Regions from separate parts of the Streptomyces sp. EDA2-14 genome, predicted to be linked through region 2. Evidence: riboswitches for the same ligand, from Rfam matches in the RefSeq annotation. Region 2 holds a riboswitch; each other region holds the start of a gene.
The links. A riboswitch is a leader RNA that binds a small molecule or an ion and turns the genes downstream of it on or off. The one in region 2 is predicted to bind cobalamin.

Region 1 (5,451 bases), on a different contig from region 2:
CCGCGCACGAGCACACCACCCACGGCGGGCGACACGGCGTTCAGCAACAGGGCGAGCCGCAGATCGTCCTGCCCGACGACGGCGGAGAACGGGTAGGGGGTAGGCATCAGCCAACAACCTCCAGTGAGACAAACATGTCCAGGGGGACGATCAGGGGCGCGGGGAACTGCGCAATCTTTTGGGGGTCTGGGGGCGCAGCCCCCAGGTTCGGGACGGGAAGGGGCGGAGGGGGCGACTTCCCATCACGGCGCCCCGGGCGGCACGAACGGCAACCCGCCCGGTGCACCCCCCTCGATCAACCGCCAGAGCGCATCCGTATCGGCGTGCCGCTCGACCAGATCCCCGAGCCGGTCGAGCTGCTCCTCCCGAAGCGCCTCGAACGACGTGTCCGGCGCGGGCACGAACCGCCGCCCGGCCGCCTCGGAGACTGCCCGCAGGAACGCCCGCCGGAACCCGTCCGACTCCAGCGACCCGTGCCAGTGCGTGCCCCACACGGACCCGACCCGGCATCCGTCCAGGAAGGTCTCGCCGCCCAGCACCTCGGCGACACCGTGATGGATCTCGTATCCCTCGACGTACTCCCCGAGCGCCTCGCCGACGGGCCGCGCGAGTGTCTTGTCGGCCTCGAACCGGACGCGTACGGGCAGCAGTCCGAGCCCGTCGACCGTGCCGGCCCGCGACTCGATCTCGTCCTCGATGGCCTCGCCGAGCAGCTGGAACCCGCCGCAGATGCCGAGCACGGGCCGCCCTTCGGCCGCCCGCCGCCGCAAAGCCTCCGCGAGCCCGCGCTCGCGCAACCACTCGAGCGCCCGCACCGTGCCGCGCGTGCCCGGCACCACGACCAGATCCGCGTCCACGAGCTCCTCGGCCCGGTCCACGAACCGCACGACGACACCGGGTTCGGCGGCCAGCGCGTCCACATCGGTGAAGTTCGACATCAGCGGGACCGCGCACACGGCGACCCGTAGCACGTCCTCGCCCACGGGCGGCGCGACGACGGACTCCCGTACGGCGCCCCGCAGGGACACCCGCAGGCCGTCCTCCTCGTCGATGCCGAGGCCGTGCTGGAACGGCAGCACACCGTAGGTCGACCGCCCGGTGAGGGACTTGAGCATGTCGAGCCCCGGTTCGAGGAGGCTCACATCGCCGCGGAACTTGTTCACCAGGTACCCGGCCAGCAGCTCCTGGTCCTCCGGCGCGAGCAGCGCCGTCGTCCCGAAGAACGACGCGAAGACACCGCCGCGGTCGATGTCGCCGACGACGAGCACCGGCAGCCGCGCGGCCCGCGCGAGCCCCATGTTCACGATGTCGGTGCGCCGCAGATTGATCTCGGCGGGCGACCCCGCGCCCTCGCAGATCACCGCGTCATGGGTGGCCCGCAGCTCCTCCAGGCACCCGACCACAGTGTCGAGCAGCGCCGCCTGGCGTCCGCCGTGGTAGCCGCGCGCGCTCAACTCGCCCACGGGCTTGCCCATGAGGACGACCTGGCTGCTGCGGTCGCTGCCCGGCTTGAGCAGTACGGGGTTCATGAGCGCGCTCGGCTCGGCCCGCGCGGCCTGCGCCTGCATCGCCTGCGCCCGCCCGATCTCGGCGCCTTCCCTGGTCACGAACGAGTTCAGGGACATGTTCTGGCCCTTGAACGGGGCGACCTTCACGCCCTGGCGCACCAGCCACCGGCAGATACCGGCGGTGACGACGCTCTTCCCGGCGTCGGAGGTCGTCCCGGCGACGAGCAGCCCGCCGCCCGTCATCGCCGACCCCGCGCTCGTATCAGTCGCGCACCCACACAGACTCCCAACGCCAACAGAGATACCCGCCGTGACAGCCGCACGGCCCGATCCACATCACGCACCTCGACGGCCCGCCCCGGCGCGTTGAGCACAGGGCGGTGCTCGACCCGGCCGCCGTACGCCAGGGTCCCGCCGAGCCGTACCCCGAGCGCTCCCGCGAAGGAGGCCTCGACGACACCGGCGTTGGGACTCGGATGCCGCCCGGCGTCCGCCCGCCACGCGTCCAGTGCCTGCCGGGGCCTGCCACCGGCGAGGACGGCGAGAGCACCCGTCAGCCGGGCGCCCGGCCAGCCGGCCACGTCGTCGAGGCGGGCCGAGGCCCAGCCGAACCGCCGGTACTTCGCGGACTTGTGCCCGACCATCGCGTCGAGCGTGTTCACGGCGCGGAAGGCGACCAGGCCCGGTACTCCGCCGAGCGCGCCCCACACGAGCGCGCCCACGACGGCGTCGGAGGTGTTCTCGGCGACGGACTCGACGACACCCCGCGCGATCCCGTCCGCGTCGAGCCCCTGCGGGTCACGGCCGCAAAGCCGGGGCAGCAACTCCCGCGCGAGCTCCACGTCCCCGGCCTCCAGGGCGGACCCCACACCGCGCGCCTCGCGGCCCAGCGAGGTGCCGCCGACGACGGCCCAGGTGGCGGCGGCCGTCAGTGCGACGGAGGCGGCGGGGGAGCGGCGTACGAGACGGGACGCGGCGGCGGCGAGGGCGGCGGCGCCACCGGCACACACGGCGGTGTGCAGGGCGCCCGCGCCACGGTGGTCACGCCACAGACCGCGCTCGACGGCCGCGGCGGCGCGTCCGAAACCGGCGACGGGGTGCCCACGGCGCGGATCGCCAAGAAGAAGGTCGGCGAAGATTCCGACGACGGCACCGCACGCATACACGCGCTCGTGCCGCCAGACGCCGCGCGGGGCGAACATGGCGGTAAGTGTCCTCACTCAGGGTGTCCACGCCCTGGTTCGACGAGACCGGCAGCGAGAGTTCCTGGCTGGCCCCTTTGGAGAAGGGGGCTCACAGTGGCGGGACCGCGCCGGATTTGCACCGGCTTCCTCAGACTGCTGCCGTATATGGCGGGGGAAGTCCACCATGCTGCGAGTTGGCACGTCAACTTGCTGGTGAGACGTACGAAGGCGGGGTGCGGGACGCCGAACGCCCCGCACCCCGCCTTCGTGTGCGCTGTGCCGTGTCAGGCCACGATGAGATAGATCCCGTAGGCCACGGCCGCCGCGCACAGCGCGAAGCAGACGTAGGCCCCGGAGGTCGCGACCGCCGCCGAGCCTCCCTCGCGCGCCGCCGACTCCCGCTTGGAGAGGCCGACGATGCCGAGGGTGAACAGGCCGACGAGGGCCACGGTGACCACGAGAGAGACACCGAAGACGGAGCCGAGGGCCGCCCAGTCGATCTTCATTCCGGTCCTGCTTCCTTACAGCGTGGCGCCGGCGGGGCGCGCGGGGTCGTTCACCGCACCGGCCTTCGGCTGGGCGGGGATCTTCGCCTCGGACTCGGCCGATTCGACCGTGCCCACGGGCGGCGGGGTGACCGAGGCGATCGCGGTCGTCACGACGCCCGGCGCGTCCTGCGCGGGGGCGGAGTGCGGCTCGTCCGCGGTGACGTTGGTGTGGTCGATGGAGTTGCGGCGCGACAGCTTCCAGATGATCCCGGAGCCGATCACGAGCAGCGCGGCGGTGAGGGCGACGCCCCACGGGCCCTGCTTGGTCAGGAACTCGGAGCCCGCGCCCACCAGACCCGCGGCCGGCAGGGTCAGACCCCACGCCACGAACATCCGGGTGGCGGTGGACCAGCGGACCACACCGCCCTTGCGGCCGAGGCCCGCTCCCATCACGCCGCCGGAGCAGACCTGCGTCGTGGAGAGGGAGAAGCCGAGGTGCGAGGAGGCGAGGATCGCGGTCGCCGCACTGGTCTGCGCGGCGAAGCCCTGCTGCGGGGCGAGCTCGGTGAGGCCCTTGCCCATGGTGCGGATGATGCGCCAGCCGCCCAGGTAGGTGCCGAGCGCGATGGCGATACCGGCCGAGACGATGACCCACATCGGCGGGTCGGCGTCCGGCGCGATGACACCGCCGGTGATCAGGGCGAGGGTGATGATGCCCATCGTCTTCTGCGCGTCGTTCGTGCCGTGCGCGAGGGAGACGAGGCCCGCGGAGGCGATCTGCCCGGCGCGGTAGCCCTTGGCGGTCGCCTTCTCGTCCGTCTTCCTGCTGATGCGGTACGTGAGGCGGGTGGCCAGCATCGAGGCGATGCCGGCGACGAGCGGTGCGGCCACCGCGGGCAGCAGCACCTTGGTGACGACGGTGCCGCCGTTGACCGAGGACCAGCCCATCGACATGACCGCGGCGCCGATGAGGCCACCGAACAGTGCGTGCGAGGAACTGGACGGCAGGCCGAGCAGCCAGGTCAGCAGATTCCAGAGGATGGCGCCGACCAGCGCCGCGAAGATGACCTCTGTCTTGAGGCCGTCCTCGTTGACGATGCCGCCGGAGATGGTCTTGGCGACCTCTACGGAGAGGAACGCGCCGACGAGGTTGAGCACGGCGGACATGGCCACCGCCGTCTTCGGCTTGAGAGCGCCTGTCGAGATGGTCGTCGCCATCGCGTTGGCGGTGTCGTGGAAACCGTTGGTGAAATCAAAGACCAGCGCGGTAACGATCACGATCGCAAGGAGCAGCGTGATGTGTTCCATTTACCCAGGCTTCGGTTGGACGTCAGTGGCACGCTGAACGTAAGCAGCCCGAGTGAACGGAAGATGAACTGGGACGGGCGCCGCGGTGACCCGAACCGGAGGGCCTTCGCTCCGCTTGCCGCACGGTGGTCCCGCCGGTTCCGGATCGCGGTGGCGTCGGCCCCGGAACCACGGGCTCCGGGGACCTTCGGCCAGGGCTTTCGACTAGCCGTTCGCGAACCGCCTGAGCTGGGCCATCGAGCCGTTGAAGAGATTCTGATCACCCGGCAGCCGGCCGCGCTCGTCGTACTGCCAGAACGTCCAGTAGCCCCAGCCCGCCGGTAGTGCGCCAGCGCGCTCGTCGTACCGGGCGAGCCACAACGCGTGGTTGGCGGCGAAGGCCCCGCTGTTGCCGGTGCACTTCTTCCACCATCGCGCGTTGGTGTAGATGACCGGACGGCGCCCGGTGCTGCGCACGATCTCGTCGCTGAACGACTTGATCCACGACACCAGTGTGGACTTCCGCATCCCGTAGCAGGGGTGCTTGCCCTTGCCGTACGGGTTGTACTCGATGTCGAGCGCGGGCGGCAGCGTCCAGCCGTCGCTCCGCCACGCCCCGCCGTTGCGGACGAAGTACGAGGCCTGCGCCCTGCCCGAGGACTTCTGCGGCAGCGCGAAGTGGTACGCGCCGCGGATGATGCCCGCGTTCCGGGCGCCGTCGTACTGCCGGGAGAAGTAGGGGTTGCGGTAGTTCGTCGACTCGGTCGCCTTCACGTAGACGAACCGGGCGCCCTTGTTCTTCGCCTTCTGCCAGTTCACGTTCTTCTGATGCGACGAGACGTCGTGCCCGCGCGGTTTCCCCGCGCCCTGGGCCGGCAGCTCCGCCAGCACGGTGGCGCCGATGGTCAGGGCGGCGACGGACGTGATGGCGGCGACGCGGGAGCGACGCGAGGACACGGAATGGCTGCGAACCATGAATACCCC
Region 2 (5,451 bases):
GCGTGATCGCGGACAGCGCCGCGACGGTGGCCACGAGCCGCGCCGCGAAGCGCCGTCGGCGGGACACATGAGGTGCAAGGGAAGGGGAAGGGTTCGGGGCGTCGTCGTAACGGGCGTACACGTAAAGCCTCCTGCGGAGCCCGCGCTCCTCGCGATGGGGCCGCGGGCCGGGGCACGGCAGGTGCCCGGGCCCGCGGTTCGGTGTGGGGTGGATCAGGCGGTGCCGAGGTCCGCGCGCACGGTCCGTGCCGCGGTCACCAGGTTCTCCAGCGCGGCGCGCGTCTCGGGCCAGCCGCGGGTCTTCAGCCCGCAGTCCGGGTTGACCCACAGCCGTTCGGCGGGGATGGCCTCAAGTCCCTTACGCAGAAACGCGGATGCCTCCTCGGCGCTCGGTACGCGCGGGGAGTGGATGTCGTAGACACCGGGGCCCGCCTCGCGCGGGTAGCCGTGCTCGGCGAGCTCGTGCGCGACCTGCATGTGGGAGCGGGCGGCCTCCAGGCTGATGACATCGGCGTCGAGGTCGTCGATGGCCCGGATGATGTCACCGAACTCCGCGTAGCACATGTGTGTATGGATCTGGGTGTCCGGACGCACGCCCGAGGTGGTCAGGCGGAACGCCTCGGTGGCCCAGTCGAGATAGGCGGCACGGTCAAGGGCGCGCAGCGGCAGTGTCTCGCGCAGCGCGGGCTCGTCGACCTGGATGACCGACGTGCCGCTCGCCTCCAGGTCGGCGACCTCGTCGCGCAGGGCGAGGGCGACCTGCCGTGCGGTGTCGCCGAGCGGCTGGTCGTCGCGGACGAAGGACCAGGCGAGCATGGTGACGGGCCCGGTGAGCATGCCCTTGACGGGACGGTCGGAGAGCGATTGGGCGTACGACGTCCAGCGCACCGTCATCGGTTCGGAACGGGAGATGTCGCCCGCGAGGACCGGCGGGCGGACGTAGCGCGTGCCGTACGACTGCACCCAGCCGTGCCGCGTGGCCAGGTAGCCGGTGAGCTGCTCGGCGAAGTACTGCACCATGTCGCCGCGTTCGGGCTCGCCGTGCACGAGGACGTCGATCCCCGCCTTCTCCTGGAAGGAGACGACCTCGCGGATCTCGCTCCTGACACGGTCCTCGTAGCCCGCGGTGTCGAGGCGCCCGGCGCGCAGTTCGGCGCGGGCGGTGCGCAGTTCAGTGGTCTGCGGGAACGACCCGATGGTGGTGGTCGGCAGCAGCGGCAGGCCGAGGAGCGCGCGCTGGGCGGCGGCCCGTTCGTCGTACGGCTGCGAGCGGCGGGTGTCGGAGTCGGTGACGGCGGCGGCGCGGGCACGGACGGCCGGGTCCCTGGTGATCGGCGAGGTGGCGCGGGAGCTCAGTGCGGCCCGGTTTCCCGCGAGTTCGGCCGTGATGGTGTCGATGCCGCCGGCCAGCCCCCTGGCGAGGGTGACCACTTCGTCGGTCTTCTGGCGGGCGAAGGCGAGCCAGCGCAGGATCTGCGGCTCGATGTCCCGCTCCAGGGACGCGTCGAGCGGGACGTGGAGCAGCGAGCAGGAAGGCGCGACGTCGACCCGGTCGGCGAGGCCGAGCAGGGTGCCGAGCGTGACGAGGGACCTCTCCAGGTCGTTGACCCAGACGTTGCGGCCGTCCACCACACCGGCGACCAGCCGCTTCCCGGGCAGCCCGCCGACCGCGGCGAGCGCGTCCAGGTTGGCGGCGGCCGGGCCGGTGAAGTCGAGGGCGAGGCCGTCGACCGGGGCCTTGGCCAGCACCGGCAGCGCGTCACCGAGTCGGTCGAAGTACGTGCCGACCAGGAGCTTCGGACGGTCGGTGAGGGCGCCGAGGTCGCGGTAGGCGCGGGCGGCGGCGTTCAACTCGGCCGGGGTGCGGTCCTGGACCAGGGCCGGCTCGTCGAGTTGCACCCACCGGGCCCCGGCCGCCCGCAGATCGGCGAGCACCTCCCCGTACACCGGCAGCAGCCGGTCGAGCAGGGTCAACGGGTCGAAGTCGGCCGCGACACCGGGCGCGGGCTTGGCGAGCAGCAGATACGTGACGGGTCCGACCAGCACAGGACGGGCGGCCAGACCGAGCGCGACGGCCTCCCGCAGCTCCGCGACCTGCTTGGCGGAGTCGGCGGCGAACACCGTGTCCGGACCCAACTCCGGCACCAGATAGTGGTAGTTGGTGTCGAACCACTTGGTCATCTCCAGCGGTGCGACGTCCTGCGTGCCACGCGCCATGGCGAAGTAGCCGTCCAGCGCGTCGGCGTCGACCTGGGCGCGGTGTCGCCGCGGGACGGCGCCGACCATGACGGTGGTGTCGAGGACGTGGTCGTAGTACGAGAAGTCGCCGGTGGGGACTTCGCCGATGCCGGCGTCGGCGAGCTCGCGCCAGTTGGCGCGGCGCAGGTCGGCGGCCGTGGAACGGAGATCGTCGGCGGTGCGGCGGCCCTTCCAGTACCCCTCGATCGCCTTCTTGAGTTCGCGGTCGCGTCCCTGGCGGGGGTAGCCGTACACGGTGGCCCGTGCTGCCGCCGCCGCGGTGTTGGTGGTCACGGAGTTCTCCTTCGAGACGTATCCCTGAGATCCCGCAGACCCGTGCGGCGCGAAGGAGTGGCACGACCGGCGGTCACGACCCGGCACGCGATGGCGCGGTCGTCCGCTCGGTGTGCACGCCGACCCGCCCACGAGGTCACCGGGATGTCCGTGCACGTGTCGTCCGCGCACGGGCAGATGGCAGGTCTTCGGACTCGTGGGCGCGTCCCGTACAGGTACGGAACTTCTACTGGCCGTCGCTTCCCGGGTCCCCTGTCGCGGGGCCCAGTGCGTATGACGGCGGTCGTTCCCACTCACCGCTGCGGGGCAGTCCCGGATTCCCACCGGGTTCCCTCTTGCGACGCATCCCGCCTGGCGGACGGGGCGAACCAGCTGCGTGCGCAACCCTACGGCCCCGCGCTCACGCCTGGCCACAGGGGGCCACAACTCGGCTGCGGCCCAAGGGCCGTGGCACACATGGCAGGATGGCCGAGGACATGGGCGACGGCGGCCCGAGGAAACCGGTGCGAATCCGGTGCGGTACCGCCACTGTGATCGGCGAGCGGATCCCGACGCGCCACTGCCCCGCAAGGGTGGGAAGGCCGGGACGAGCACGGACCCGAGAGCCAGGAGACTCACGCTGTCGCCCCCTCGAAGCGATCCGGGGCGGAACTCCCCGGCAAGAGGAGGGACGCGGCATGCCTGAACGGCTCGCGGACGAAGTGAGCACGGCGGCGGACCGCGCGGTCGCGTGCAGGGTGGTCGTGTGCCGTGACTGCTGCTGCGGCACCGTCAAGGTCGCCGGCGATCACGCGGCGCAGAAGGCGCGGCTCCGGGAGGTCGCGCCGGTGCGGATCTCCGAGTGCCTGGACGTGTGCGAGCAGGCCAACGTCGTCGTGGTGCAGCCCTCCGCCGCCGGTCGGGCGGCCGGCGCACGACCGGTGTGGCTCGGCCTGGTCAACGACTCCGACGCCACCGAGGACATCGCGCGGTGGGTGAGCGCCGGAGGGCCGGGAGTCGCGCCCCGGCCCGAGATCCTCGACCTGTACCTCATCGACCGGCCGCGCCGCGCCACGGCATCGTGAGCGCCCAAGTGTCCGGAGAGCCGGAAGAGGTGTCTACGGAGGAAGTGGCCGAGGTGCTGCGGGATGTGGCGCGGATCGGCGGTTTCTTCGCCCTTGATGTGGGCCGGGCGCCGGGCGAGCACGCTGCCGCCGACACCGATGGGCCCAGTCACGCGGGGTTCGCCGCCCGGGCCCGGACGGTCAACGAGCGCTACGCATCCCCCGAGGCCCGGATCGGTGTCTCGATCGCCCATCTGGGACTCGCGGCCCGGCTCTGGTCACCCGTCCTGGCCTGCGCCCTCGTGCACGGAATCGTGCCGACGATGCGCACCGTGGAGTGGGCGGGCGACGGCTCGGCCCTCCGCCTGGCCGAGCCGCGGGGGCTACGTGTCCCGGGGCTGCCCGCGCTCGCCGACGCCGTGCACGGGCAGGTCGAGGGAGCCCTCGAACGGATCGAGGACGGTCTCACCGTGAAGACGGCGCCGCGCCTGCTGGCGGGCAACTCCGCGTCGGCCCTTGTCGGTTCGGCGGCGCAACTGCTCAGGTCACGGCCGGGCCTGCGGACGGCGGTCACGGACCTGACGCAGACCCTGCTCGACACGGGCCGGCTGCGCGGCACCGGCCGCATCACCGGCCCGGAGCTGACGTTCCGGCGCCGCAGCTGCTGCCTGTACTACCGGGCGCCGGGCGGCGGGAAGTGCGGGGACTGCTGCTTGGTGCGATGACCGGCCGCGGGGGAGTACGGACAACGCGACAGCGCACCTGTCCCATTGTTCACTGGGACCATGTCCAGCAGCGCGGCCACGAGTCATCCGGACCCCGCAGGCGAGGATGCGGCGGTGCCGTGGTCCCTGCCGGTGCCGGCGGTGCTGGAGCGGTACGACACCTCCGCCGACGGACTCACCCGGGTGGAGGCAGCGCGGCGGCTCGCCGACAGCGGGCCCAACCGCCTCGCGCCACCCGCCCCGACCCCGCTGTGGCGGCGGATCCTCGCCCAGTTCCAGGACGTCCTGATCTACGTCCTGCTCGGCTCCGCCGTGCTGAAGGCGCTGCTCGGCGACTGGGTGGACTTCTCCGTCATCCTCGCCGTCGCCGTGATCAACGCCGTGATCGGCCTGGTGCAGGAGGGCCGGGCGGAGAAGGCGCTGAACGGGATCCGGTCGATGCTCTCCGTCATGGCGCACGCCCGGCGCGACGGGGCGTGGGTCGAGGCGGACGCGGAGGAGCTCGTGCCGGGGGACGTGGTGCGGCTGCGGTCGGGCGACCGGGTCCCCGCCGACCTGCGGCTCCTGGAGTCCACCGGGCTGCGCGCCGACGAGGCCGCCCTGACCGGCGAGTCGCTGCCGGCCGCCAAGCACGTGGATCCGGTGGACGCGGACGCGGGCGTGGGGGACCGCACCCCGATGCTGTTCTCCGGCACGCTGATCTCGGCGGGCACCGGCACCGGCGTCGTCGTCGCCACCGGCGCGGACACCGAGATCGGCCGTATCCAGACGATGATCGACCAGGTGGACTCGCTGGAGACACCGCTCTCCCGGACCCTCGCGTCCTTCGGGAAGCGGCTCGCGCTCCTGATCCTCGTCGCCGCCGTCGTCATGATCGTGATCGGCGCCCTGCACGATTTCAGCACGTCGGAGCTGCTGTCGGCGGCCATCGGCTTCGCCGTCGCCGCCGTCCCCGAGGGGCTCCCCGCCCTGGTGACCATCACGCTCGCGCTCGGCGTGCAGCAGATGGCGAGGCGCCGGGCCATCACCCGCAAGCTGCCCGCGGTCGAGACCCTCGGCTCGGTCACCACGATCTGCTCCGACAAGACCGGCACCCTCACCACCAACGAGATGACCGCCCGGCTCGTGCGCACCCGCGCCCACACCTACGA
Region 3 (5,451 bases), on a different contig from region 2:
CCTCCGTCGGCTTGTCGGGAACGGGTGCGAGGAAGGCCGGGAGCAGGCCGAGCAGAATGCCCGCGGCCGGCCACAGCGGCAGCTCCGGCGCCGCGAGCGGGACCACCGGCGGCTGAAGGGCCGCCGGGTCCCGCGTTCCGGCCCAGATCATCGCCGCCGCGGCGGTCGCCCCGGACGCCGCGACCAGCCAGGCCCGTACGCCCCACACATCGGGCCGGTAGCGGGTGCGGACCGTGCGGCGCCCGCCCAGCCACAGCCCGCCGAGTGCGGCGGCGACCCCGGCGAGCAGCACCGGAAGTCCGTACCCGGAGCCGGAGGCCGCGAGCAGCCCGTACGTTCCCGCGCACACCCCGATGAGGCCGCCCAGCGTGAGCGCGGCCGTGGCGCGGCGGACGGCGGCCGGTACCTCGGCGGTGCGGCCGTAGCCGCGCGCGTCCATCGCCGCGGCGAGTGCGACCGAGCGTTCCAGCGCGCCTTCGAGGACCGGGAGGCCGACCTGGAGCAGGCCGCGCAGACCGCTGTCCGGGCGGCCGCGCAGCCGTCGCGCCGCCCGCAGCCTGCGGACGTCCGCGACCAGGTTCGGGGCGAACGTCATCGCCACGACGACCGCGACCCCGGCCTCGTACAGTGCGCCCGGCAGCGACTTGAGCAGCCGGGACGGGGAGGCGAGCGCGTTCGCGGCGCCCACGCAGATGAGGAGCGTGGCCAGCTTCAGGCCGTCGTAGAGGGCGAAGACGAGCCCTTCGAGGGTGACCGGGCCGCCGATCCGCACCCCCTGCGCCCACTCCGGCAGCGGCAGTTCGGGCAGCGTGAACAGCAGGTGCGTGCCGGGGATCGCCGAGCCGAGCAGCGTCGCGAAGACGAGGCGGATGCCGAGCACGACCAGCGCCAGCTTCACGAACGCCCCGTACGAACGCGCCCACGGCGCCTCGGTGCGGCGCGCCGCCACCACGTACCCGGCGACGCCGATCAGCAGTGCCAGCAGCAGCGGGTTCGTGGTGCGGGACGCCGCCGTGCCGAGGCCGAGCGCCCAGATCCACCAGGCGCCCGGATGCAGCGCGTTGGAGCGGTGGGCCCGAGGGGCGCGGAACGAGGAGCCGGTCATGCGTCAGCCGCGGCGGCGCCGGGCCTGCACACCCGCCGCGACGCCGAGCACGACGACCACGGCGATGCCCGCGATGAGACCCACCGAGGGACCGGAGTCCCCGGAGTCCTTCGCCGCGGGCTTCTCGGACGCCTTGTCCGGGGTCTTCGACGACGACACCTGCTCGCCGCAGCCCGCCTTCGGGTATCCGGAGATCGCGCACAGCATCGCGCTGCTGTCGTAGCGCAGCGGCTTCGCGACGGCGGCGAGCGCGTCGGCGCTCGTCGCGCCCTCGGCGACCTGGGCGCACGCGGTGCGCGGCTTCGGCGGGGTCTCGCCGGACGGGGCGTCGGCCGCCGTGCCGGCGTCGACGACCAGCGCGATCCGCTTCTTGCCGTCCTCGGCGGACGTGCCGGAGCAGATCGTGTCGAACGACGCGGCGCCGCGCGGCTGCTTCGCGTCCTTGGAGTCCTCGCTCACCGCGAACCGGAAGCCCTGGACGTCCCCGTCCTCCGGCTTGGTCTGCGAGGGGCCCGCCGTCGCGTACGTCCACGCCTTCCGGTCGCCGTCCCGCTCCCAGAACGACCAGTACCGGTACCCGGCGGCCTGCGCCGGGGCGACGGTCGTGGCGAGCAGCGCGGCGAGCAGCCCGAGGACGAGCCCGCCGAGCCCGGCCGACCTGCGCGCGGTCACGGCTGCTGCTTCTTGCGGCCGCTGAGCAGGAAACCGGCGCCGACGGCGGCGATGAACATCACGCCGATGATCCACCAGTTGGCGCCGCCACCGCCGTCGTCCTTCTTCTCGTCCGAGTCCGACCCGGACGACTTCGCGGACGCGGGCTCCGGGCCCGTCTTGTTGAGGGCGCTCACCAGGTCCGTGCCGCCGAAGTCGCGCGGGTCGTTGCCGGTGGCGTGCGCGGCGAAGATCAGCTCGGCGTAGGCGGCGGGGCCGGTCTGCGACGCCCAGCCCTTCGCGTTCTTCTCCAGCCAGGCGTACGAGTCCTTGGTGGCCTTGATGCCCTCGGCCGCGGCGACGGCGGTGACCGCGTCGGCGGTGTTGCCGTAGTCGGGCTGGTCCGTGGCACCGGCCAGCTGGGACTTCAGGTAGAGGCGGGTGTTGATCTGGTTCTGGAGGTAGACGGCGCCGTTGTGCGCGACGTCCTCCGCGCTCTTGCCGTCCTCGCAGGTGTACGTGTCCGGGGCCTTGCCCTTGTCCGGAGCGAAGCCGGTGCCGAGGGCGCCGAGCACGCCCGCGGCGGTGGCGTCGGCGTTCGCGGCGAGCTCGCCCTTCTTGTCGGGCTGGTAGGCGAGCGCGCCGCCGTCCTTGCCCTTGGCGCAGGGGAGGGCGAGCGAGGCGAGGGCGTCGGTGCCGGTCTTGCCCTTGCCCGACTTCACGTCGGCGGGCTTCTCGCCGGCCGCGGCGAGCGCGCCGATGGCGACCGACGTGGAGTTGGCGTCGCTGTCCATGCCGGGGCTGTAGCCCCAGCCGCCGTCGGCGTTCTGGCTCTTCTTCAGCCAGTCGACGCCCTTGGCGACCTCGCCGTCACGGCCGCCGACCGCGGCGAGGGCCTGTACGGCCGCCCCGGTGGCGTTGCTGTCGATCTTGGTCTTGCTGTCGCAGGCCTTGGTCGGTTCGGCGCGGAAGGCGGCGAAGCCGCCGTTCTCGCACTGCTGGCCGGCCAGCCAGTCGACGGCCTTGGCCGCGGGCTTCACGCCCACGGTGTCCTGCGCGACGAGCGCGAGCGACTGCCGCCAGACTCCGTCGTACGTGGGGTCGCCCTTGCCGTAGAGGCCCGAGGGCACGACCACCTTCGGCGAAGGGGAGGACGTGTCCGCGGTCGCGGCCTGCGCGCCCATGGCGCCGATCGCGACGGTCGCGGCGACGAGCGCGGCGCTGCGGCGAATGTTCATGGTGGCGCGGGTTGCCTCTCCCTGCGGGGAGCGGGGCGGCGCGGCACACGGGGGTACCGGGCGGCTCCTGCTCCGTATTCCTCGACGGTGCTGAGCCGAGCAGGTACGTACGAGGCATTCCGGCTGTGACGGTTGCGGGTCAGCGCCGGATTTGCACCGGCTTCCCCTCGTACGTACGTACTGACGACCTCTTTACTGTACCCGGCAGCGCGGTCGCGCCCTCGGGGCTGGATGTTTCAAGCCCCTGCGGCGATTGAGCAGCGGGGTCCGGGGCGGAGCCCCGTGACGTTCAGCGGACGTCCACCGGACCGTCGTCCCTGCCCCCGCGCGGAGCGCCCACGTAGCGCTCCATCGCCGAGCCAACCTCGTCCGCCCCCTCACCGGAGAGGTTCTTCCGTACCGAGTCCAGGATCGTCAGTCCCTGGCCCACCAGACCCGCCGCGATCTCGCCGAGGCCGTCCGCTCCGTTCAGGACGTTGACGTTCGCTCCGGACAGGCCCGCCGAGGCCTCCTTCACGATCTGCGGGAGCTGGTCGATGAGCATGCGGTCGAGGGCGACCCGGTCGTAGGACGCCGCCGCCTCCGCCTGGATCTTCATCCGCTCGGCCTCGGCGAGGGCCAGTACGCGGATGCGCTCCGCGTCGGCCTGCGCCGGCTTCACGACCTCGGCGACCAGCTGCTTCTCCCGCAACTCGGCCTGCTTCAGCGCGAGTTCCGTCTGTGCCTCCAGGACCTCCTGCTGGGCGTGGGCGAGCGCGAGCGGGCCCGCCTGGTCGGCCTGCGCCTTGGCCCGGTCGACCTCGGCGTTGTACTCGGCCTGCACGACCGCGGTCTGCCGCGCGTACTCGGCCTGCTTGCGGGCCGCCGCCTGCTCGGCCTCCGCCGCGGCCTGCGTGGCCTGGGCCTGCGCGATCTGCGCCTGCCGCTGGATGGCCGCCTTGTGCGGGCGGGACATGGCCTCGATGTAGCCGGTGTTGCCGTCGTCGATGGACTGGATCTGGAGCGAGTCGACGTGCAGGCCGATCTTCGCCATCTCCGACTTCGAGGTGTCCAGGACCTCGGTCGCGAGCTTCTGGCGCTCCGTGACGATCTCCTCCACCGTCATCGAGCCGATGATCGAGCGCAGGTGACCGGCGAAGATCCGGCCGGTCAGGACCGACATCTGCTCCTGGTCGGACAGGAACCGCTGCCCGGCGTTGACGATCGACTCGTGGTCGTTGCCGACCTTGAAGGCGATGACGGCGCGCACGGTCAGGGCGATGCCCTGCCGGGTCACGCACTTCTCGACGACCTCCGACTCCATCATCGCCAGCGACAGGAAGCGGGTCTTGCGGAGCACGGGAAGCACGAACTTCCCGTGCCCGGTGACCACGCGGAACGGCGCTCCCCCAAGTCCCCGCCTGCCACCCGAGATCAGCATCGCCTCGTCGGGCGCGGGAACGCGATATCCGAACATGCCTGTACGTCTCCTTAGCGGGCACCGCCCTCGCCACCGGAGAGGAGAGGATCGGTCCAGGCCATGACCGCGACCTGGCGGCTTCCGCGGGATTCGATCACGAGCACGGTGGCGCCCCGCTCCAGGGGCTCGTCCGAGTACGCGATGAACGTCTCGGTACCGCCCCTGATCTGCACCAGCACTTCACCCGGACCCTCGGCCCCACGCGTGCCGACGACCAGCTTCCCCGTTCGGCCGACCACTGCCTCGTCCGGCGTCATCGGCGGGCGCCCCCTTGTCGTTCCAGCTCGTGCGAGCCCTTGGGGGCTGAAGATACGCCCGTGGGGGCGGCTCTTCCATCAGGGCGCGGCAAAGATCCTCCGGAGGGGTGGGACCCGTTTCGCGGTACCGGTGTTGCGGTCGCGGGGCGCTGCCCCGGACCCCGCGCCTCAATCGCCGGCGGGGCTTGATCGGTAGGTCACGGGGTCGGTTCCCGGGACCTGTTCGACTCTGCCTGTCTTCTGGAGGCGTCGCAGGTGGGCCTCTGCCTCCGATACGGCGATCGTGCGGGAGCCGTAGGGGATTTGGGACCACGGGCGGTTCCACTCCATGCGCTCGGCGAGCTGCCACGGGGTGAGGGGGGAGGAGAGGAGGGTCAGCAGGCCGGTGAGACGTTCCTCGTGGTGGACCAGCAACTCCCTTACGCGGGCGGGGGCGTCGGTGAACGGGTGCTGGTGTGCCGGGAGGACCTCCGCCGGGTCGAGTCGGCCCACGCGCTCCAGCGAGTCCAGGTAGTCGCCGAGCGGGTCCGTCACGGTGGCGTCGTCGGGGTCCTCGTACAGGCCGATGTGCGGGGTGATGCCGGGGAGTACGTGATCGCCGGAGAACAGCCGGCCGTTGCCCGCACGGCCCGACGGGTGCTCCTCCTCCAGGTGCAGGCAGACGTGGCCGGGGGTGTGGCCCGGCGTCCAGATCGCGCGCAGCCTGCGGCCCGGCAGGTCGAGGAGGTCGCCGGGGGTGAT
Region 4 (5,451 bases), on a different contig from region 2:
GCGCGCGAGCGTCCGGTCGACGAGCAGGTTGCCCCCGACGCACAGCAGCGTGAGCAGCCCCGCGGGCACGAGCACGGCGGCGGGCTGGGTGAACAGGGCGGCGCTGTTGCGCTCGATGAGGACCGCCCAGTCCGGCGAGGAGGCGGGCAGTCCGAGGCCGAGGAAGTTGGCGGACGCCAGCAGGTACAGCACGACCGGGAACCGGCCGCCCGCGTCGGTGGCCAGCGGCGCCGCCAACTCCCGCGCCAGATGGCGCAGATGGATGTACGTCCAGCCGTGCCCCTGCATCCGCAGGGCCTCGACGACCGTACGGGAGCCGGGGGCGAGGGCCGCACCTCGTACCAGGCGTGCAACGGCGGGGACTTGGAGCACCCCGGCGACGGTCATCAGCCACAACCAGTGGCGGTGGCCGGTCGCCGCCAGTGTCATCAGCACCAGCAGGCCGGGGAAGGCGAGGAGCAGGTCCAGGGTGCGCATCACCGTCTCGTCGACGAGGCGACTTGGGCCCGCCGCGAGCAGGCCCAGCGGAACCCCGAGCACCGTCCCCACCACGAGTGCGGCCAGGGCGCTGCCCACCACCGACGCGCCGCCGCGCAGCACGAGCGCGAGCACGTCGCGGCCCAGCACGTCCGTGCCCAGCGGATGCCCCGCGCCGGGAGCCTGCGACGGCAGCGCGCCCGGCCGGGGCGCCTCGGACCCGGCCACCAACGGGCCGAGCAGGGCGAGCAGTACGGGAACGCCCAACGCGATCAGGGCGATCCACGGTCGGCGCCCGACCGGCGTCCCGGTCCCGGTGACGGTCGCCATCACGCCGTCACCTCGCGGCGGGGAGCGAGGCGGTGTGCGACCAGGTCGCCCAGCAGATTCACGATCACGGCCGTACCGGCGAACAGCAGCGCGTACGTCTGCACTTGGGGCAGGTCACGGTTCTGGACCGCCTCGACGAAACCGTTGCCGAGGCCGCTGAATCCGAACACGGCCTCCACCAGTACGGCGCCGCCGAGGAGCCCTTCCACGCAGCGGGCGTACTGCTGCGCCGCCGGGCCGAGCGCTCCCGGCAGTACGTGTCGCAGCACCACGGTCCGCTCGCGTACGCCGAGGAGCCGCAGGTGTTCGGCGACCGCGCCGTGCCGCTCCGCCGCGACCCCGACGCGTATCTGCCGTGCCAGATCGCACACGTGACGTGCCGTCAGTACGACGACCGGCAGCACCAGGGCGGCGGGCTGCGCGAGCAGTGCGCCCGTGTCCATGCCGACGGCGGTGGCGGGCAGCAGGCCTGCCCACAATGACAGCGAGGCGACCAGCAGCAGCCCGAGCACGAACTCCGGTACCGCGTGCAGCACAACCGCCGCCGCGTTCAGGGCGCGGTCCACGCGGCTGCCCTCGCGCAGGCCCGACACCGTGCCGACGAGCGGGGCGAGCACGGTGACGAGGACCAGCGCCGGGAGGCCGATCAGGAGCGTCACACCGACACGGCGGCCGATGTCGTCGCCGACCGGGAGTCCGGTGGTGAGGGACTGCCCCGGCTCGCCGGTGAGCAGGTGCCCGAGCCAGTGTCCGAAGCGGGTCCAGGCCGGTTCGTCGAGACCCAACTGCTCGCGCAGCGCCGTGACTTGTTCGGGGGTGCCGAGTTCACCGCGGAGCACGTCCGCCGTGTCGCCGGGCAGCAGCGTACCGACGGCGAACACGGCGACGAGCACCACCAGGCACTGCACGAGGGCGAGCAGGCAGCGTCGGGCGATGTAGGCGCGCACGCCGTCAGCCGACGCGGACGCGGTCGAAGCGGGCCCAGTCGTGCGAGTTCGGTGGCGCGGCGCGCAGGCCGCTCACCGTGCGGGCGATGGCGTCGTTGGCGTCGGAGAACGCCCACACCAGAAGTCCTGACTCCTCGCGGGCGATCTTCTGGGCGCGCGCGAGCAGGTGCAGCCGCTCCTGTTCGTCGCGGGTGGTGCGGGCCCGGTCCAGGAGGGTGTCGAACTTCTTCGAGGCGTACTGGGTCTGGTTGCGGGCGGCCCCGCCGCGCACCCGCTGCTGCAGGAAGTCGGAGACGGGCAGGGTGGAGGTCGTGTTGAAGGCGGCCACCCCCTTGGTCCTGATCTCGCTGAAGTAGGTACTGGAGGCGCGGGTGTTGGCGGACACCTTCAGGCCCACTTCGCGCAGTTGCCGTGCCATCAGCTCGACGGCCGGTTCCCAGGCGGCGTCGACGGAGCTGGTCTCCACGGTGACGCGCAGCCCGTGGGCGCCCGCCTCCTTGACGAGCCTGCGGGCCTCGTCGACATCGCGCTCGCGGGGCTTGAGGTCGTCCGGGTAGCCGCGCAGGCCGAGCCCGAACAGGTCGTTGCCGGTCTCACCGTGCCCGGCGAGCGCGATCCGGACCAACGCCTCGCGGTCGATGCCCAGTTGCACGGCGCGTATCAGGCGGGAGTCGTCGAACGGCTTGCGTCCCGTGCGCAGGAGCAGTTGCTGCGCGGTCGCGCGCTTCGCGGTCAGCAGTCGCGTGGAGCCGTCCTTCTTCAACCGCTCCACGGAGGCTCCGGCCATGTCGGCCCCGTAGTGCACCTGCCCGGACAGCAGGGCGTTGAGCCGCGCCGACTCCTCGTTCGCGGGGACGATCTCCAGCTCGGCGATGTGCGGGGCGCCGTCCCAGTGGTCCGCCCAGCGCCGGTAGCGGGCAGTGCCGCCGGGCGTGAACGAGACGTAGGTGAAGGGCCCGGAGCCGACCGGCTTGCGGAAGTCGGTCGTCCCGTCGGGGACGATCTCGGTACCGGGGCCCGCGAAGACGGTGGGGAACTCGAAGTTCGGTGCCTTCAGGACCAGCACGACATCGCGCGCGCCGTCGGCCTTGCTGGCGGTGAAGTCGATCGCGGAGAGCAGCACCTGCGAGGGCGAGCCGGTCTTGGGGTCGGCGGCGCGACGGTAGCTGTAGAGAACGTCCTTGGCCGTGACCGGCTTTCCGTCGTGGAACTGTGCCGCGCGCAGACGGACGCGCCACCGCGTGCCGGACGCGTCGCTCTCCCAGGACTCCGCGAGCCGCTTGCGGACCGACATGTCGTCCGCGTACGTGCCGAGGGTGTCGTACAGGGCCTTGGCGCGCGCCTGGTCGACGAAGTTCGGGGCGACGTGCGGGTCCAGCGTCTCCCCGGATCCGCCGGAGGTGAACGCCGCGCGGAACCGGTCGCCGCCTCCGCCGTCCTTCGTGTCACCGCCGCAGCCGCTGAGCAGACCGGTGCCGGCCAGTGCCAGGGCGCCCCCTCCTGCCAGCACGCCACGCCTGCCAGGTTGCGATCGCCGCTCCGGTTGCGTCCGGACATGCGTCGTCACATCGATCCTCTCCGGGGTGTCCTCGCCCCTGCTGTTGGACCGACGACGGGTCAGTCTCCTGGCTCCCGGATCGCCGCTCGCCTCCGCCTTCCCGTCCGCTCGCGCGGGCAGTGGCGTGCGGGAGGATCGCTTCCCGGTCACAGTGGCGGGACCGCGCCGGATTCACACCGGCTTCCTGGCCCCCGTCGCCTCGTGCGCCCATTGTGGCGCACGTGGCAAGAGACACCTGTACCCGGTGGGCGTCACACGACGGCCGTCTTCCGGTGGCGGCAGAACACCTCTCCCGCCGCGTACCAGATCGCCCCCCCTGCACGATGGGCGTCATGCGCCGGTCGCTGCCTTCCGGACCAGGCTGTTCAGGTCCTCCACGGAGGCCGGACCGAAGTCCAATTCGTCATGAGGGTCAGGCCCGCCCGTGTGCAATCAGGGCCGCATGAGGCAGGACCAGTGCGCCGTCCGGGTCGGTGAACTCCGCGCACAGTGAATCGAAGTGGTGCCTGATCTCGTCGATGACCGCCGAGGGCTGGCTCGTCACGATCTGGCCGATCGTCGCCACTCCGGCGGCCGGTCCGCTCCACCATTCCTCGGGCGTCGTCCGGTGGTCCCAGGTCACGGTGTCACTGACGACGTCCTTCAGACCCGCCTCGCCGAGCAACGCTGCGAAGCCTTGTTCCGTACGCAGGAAGTCGTCCCCGGGGGCGAGACCCGGCAGGTGTGCGGGGCGGGTGACGCCTGCCGCCTCGACGGCTCGCCCCAGGAGCGTCTGCCCGGAGGCGGCGGGAACTCCCCAGATGGTGACGGCTGTCCGCCCGCCGGGACGCGTCACCCGGCGCAGCTCCGTCAGGGCTTCCCGAGGTTGCCCGACGTGGTTGAGGACGAAGTTCCCGATCACGGCGTCGAACTCGTCGTCCGCGAAGGGGAGATGGGGCAGCGCGGCGAGCCGTACGTCGGCGTCGGGAGCCGCCGGCGCGGCCCGCGCGACCATGCCGGGTTCGGCATCCACCGCCGTCACCTTCGCTCCCCGCCCACAGGCGAGCGCGGCAGCGGTGCCCGTGCCCGTCCCCACGTCGAGAACCCGCACGCCCGCCCCGACCCGCACCCCGGCAGCGTCGAGGAGTCCGGGCACCGGATATGCGCAGAGCTTGGCGAAACTCGCGGCATAGGCATCGGCGCGCCCCGCCCACGTCCGCCGCTCGGACTCGTCGAACGCCGTCTGCACCGCTCGTCCCCTCCCCCGGAGCGGCGTCCGCCGCACCGACAATCCCGCCGTGCCGACGCCAACCCATGAGTGATCAACGGGGGCCGGAGATCGGAAACCCGCACCCACCACGGCCCGCCACCTCACACGTTCCGCTCCCCCAGCCGGTGCGGATGTGCCGGGTACACGCCGAGGACGCGCACCTCGGACGAGAAGAAGCGCAGTTCCTGGAGCGCGAGGGCCATACGTGGTTCGTCGGGGTGGCCCTCGATCTCGACGTAGAAGCAGCTCGGGTTGAGGCCCGCGCCCATCTGATAGCTCTCGATCTTGGTGAGGTTCACCCCGCTGCTGGCGAAGCCGCCGAGCGCTTTGTACAGGGCGCTCGGGATGTTCCGTACGGCGAAGAACAGGCTCGTCATGGTCGGCCCGCCGGACACGGGGGCGAAATCGGCGTCACGGGACAGGATGACGAACCGCGTGGTGTTGTCCGGGTTGTCCTCGACGCCCTCCTGCAACACGTCGAGACCGTAGTGCCCGGCCGCGGCCGGCGGGGCGAGCGCCGCGTGCCGGGGGTCGTTCAGCTCCGCCACCTCGCGGGCGGACCCGGCGGTGTCGTCGCTGACGTGCGTGCGCCAGCCGCCCGCGCGCAGAAGCTTTCGGCACTGCCCCAGGGCATGCACGTGGCTGCGGACGCACTCCACGCCGTCGAGCGACGCCCCCGGCACCCCCATGAGGTCGAAGCGGATGGCGTGGAAGTACTCGCCGACGACGAACAGGCCGGACTCCGGGAGGAGGTGGTGCACGTCGGCGACGCGACCGGCCGTGGAGTTGTCCACCGGGATCACCGCCAGGTCGGCGGAGCCCAACGTCACCGCGTCCAGCGCCTGTTCAAAGCTCACGCAGGGCAGTTCCGTGCTCCCCGGGAACAACGT

Region 1: linked by a shared signal. The riboswitch ahead of ACY34M_RS05895 (cobalamin biosynthesis protein) and the one ahead of ACY34M_RS28945 ((2Fe-2S) ferredoxin domain-containing protein) in region 2 are both predicted to bind cobalamin.
Region 3: linked by a shared signal. The riboswitch ahead of ACY34M_RS03305 (prenyltransferase/squalene oxidase repeat-containing protein) and the one ahead of ACY34M_RS28945 ((2Fe-2S) ferredoxin domain-containing protein) in region 2 are both predicted to bind cobalamin.
Region 4: linked by a shared signal. The riboswitch ahead of ACY34M_RS37680 (ABC transporter substrate-binding protein) and the one ahead of ACY34M_RS28945 ((2Fe-2S) ferredoxin domain-containing protein) in region 2 are both predicted to bind cobalamin.

The regions. Positions count from the first base shown of each region.
Region 1 is NZ_JBUEGE010000001.1:1,306,674-1,312,124, forward strand. Features, by position in the region: gene ACY34M_RS05885 (putative cobaltochelatase) at 1-107, opposite strand, end outside; gene ACY34M_RS05890 (cobyric acid synthase) at 243-1,751, opposite strand; gene ACY34M_RS05895 (cobalamin biosynthesis protein) at 1,748-2,710, opposite strand; cobalamin riboswitch at 2,697-2,891, opposite strand; gene ACY34M_RS05900 (hypothetical protein) at 2,977-3,198, opposite strand; gene ACY34M_RS05905 (anion permease) at 3,214-4,488, opposite strand; gene ACY34M_RS05910 (lysozyme) at 4,693-5,442, opposite strand.
Region 2 is NZ_JBUEGE010000014.1:206,258-211,708, forward strand. Features, by position in the region: gene ACY34M_RS28935 (ABC transporter substrate-binding protein) at 1-67, opposite strand, end outside; gene metE (5-methyltetrahydropteroyltriglutamate--homocysteine S-methyltransferase) at 214-2,532, opposite strand; cobalamin riboswitch at 2,695-2,920, opposite strand; cobalamin riboswitch at 3,026-3,148, shown strand; gene ACY34M_RS28945 ((2Fe-2S) ferredoxin domain-containing protein) at 3,210-3,596, shown strand; gene ACY34M_RS28950 ((2Fe-2S)-binding protein) at 3,626-4,300, shown strand; gene ACY34M_RS28955 (cation-translocating P-type ATPase) at 4,361-5,451, shown strand, end outside.
Region 3 is NZ_JBUEGE010000001.1:749,661-755,111, forward strand. Features, by position in the region: gene ACY34M_RS03295 (energy-coupling factor transporter transmembrane component T) at 1-1,105, opposite strand, end outside; gene ACY34M_RS03300 (SCO2322 family protein) at 1,109-1,777, opposite strand; gene ACY34M_RS03305 (prenyltransferase/squalene oxidase repeat-containing protein) at 1,774-2,994, opposite strand; adenosylcobalamin-variant (AdoCbl-variant) riboswitch at 3,099-3,174, opposite strand; gene ACY34M_RS03310 (flotillin family protein) at 3,284-4,450, opposite strand; gene ACY34M_RS03315 (hypothetical protein) at 4,465-4,710, opposite strand; gene ACY34M_RS03320 (MBL fold metallo-hydrolase) at 4,879-5,451, opposite strand, start outside.
Region 4 is NZ_JBUEGE010000025.1:101,887-107,337, reverse strand. Features, by position in the region: gene ACY34M_RS37690 (ABC transporter permease) at 1-807, opposite strand, end outside; gene ACY34M_RS37685 (ABC transporter permease) at 807-1,754, opposite strand; gene ACY34M_RS37680 (ABC transporter substrate-binding protein) at 1,759-3,264, opposite strand; cobalamin riboswitch at 3,353-3,566, opposite strand; gene ACY34M_RS37675 (class I SAM-dependent methyltransferase) at 3,725-4,540, opposite strand; gene ACY34M_RS37670 (prephenate dehydratase) at 4,663-5,451, opposite strand, start outside.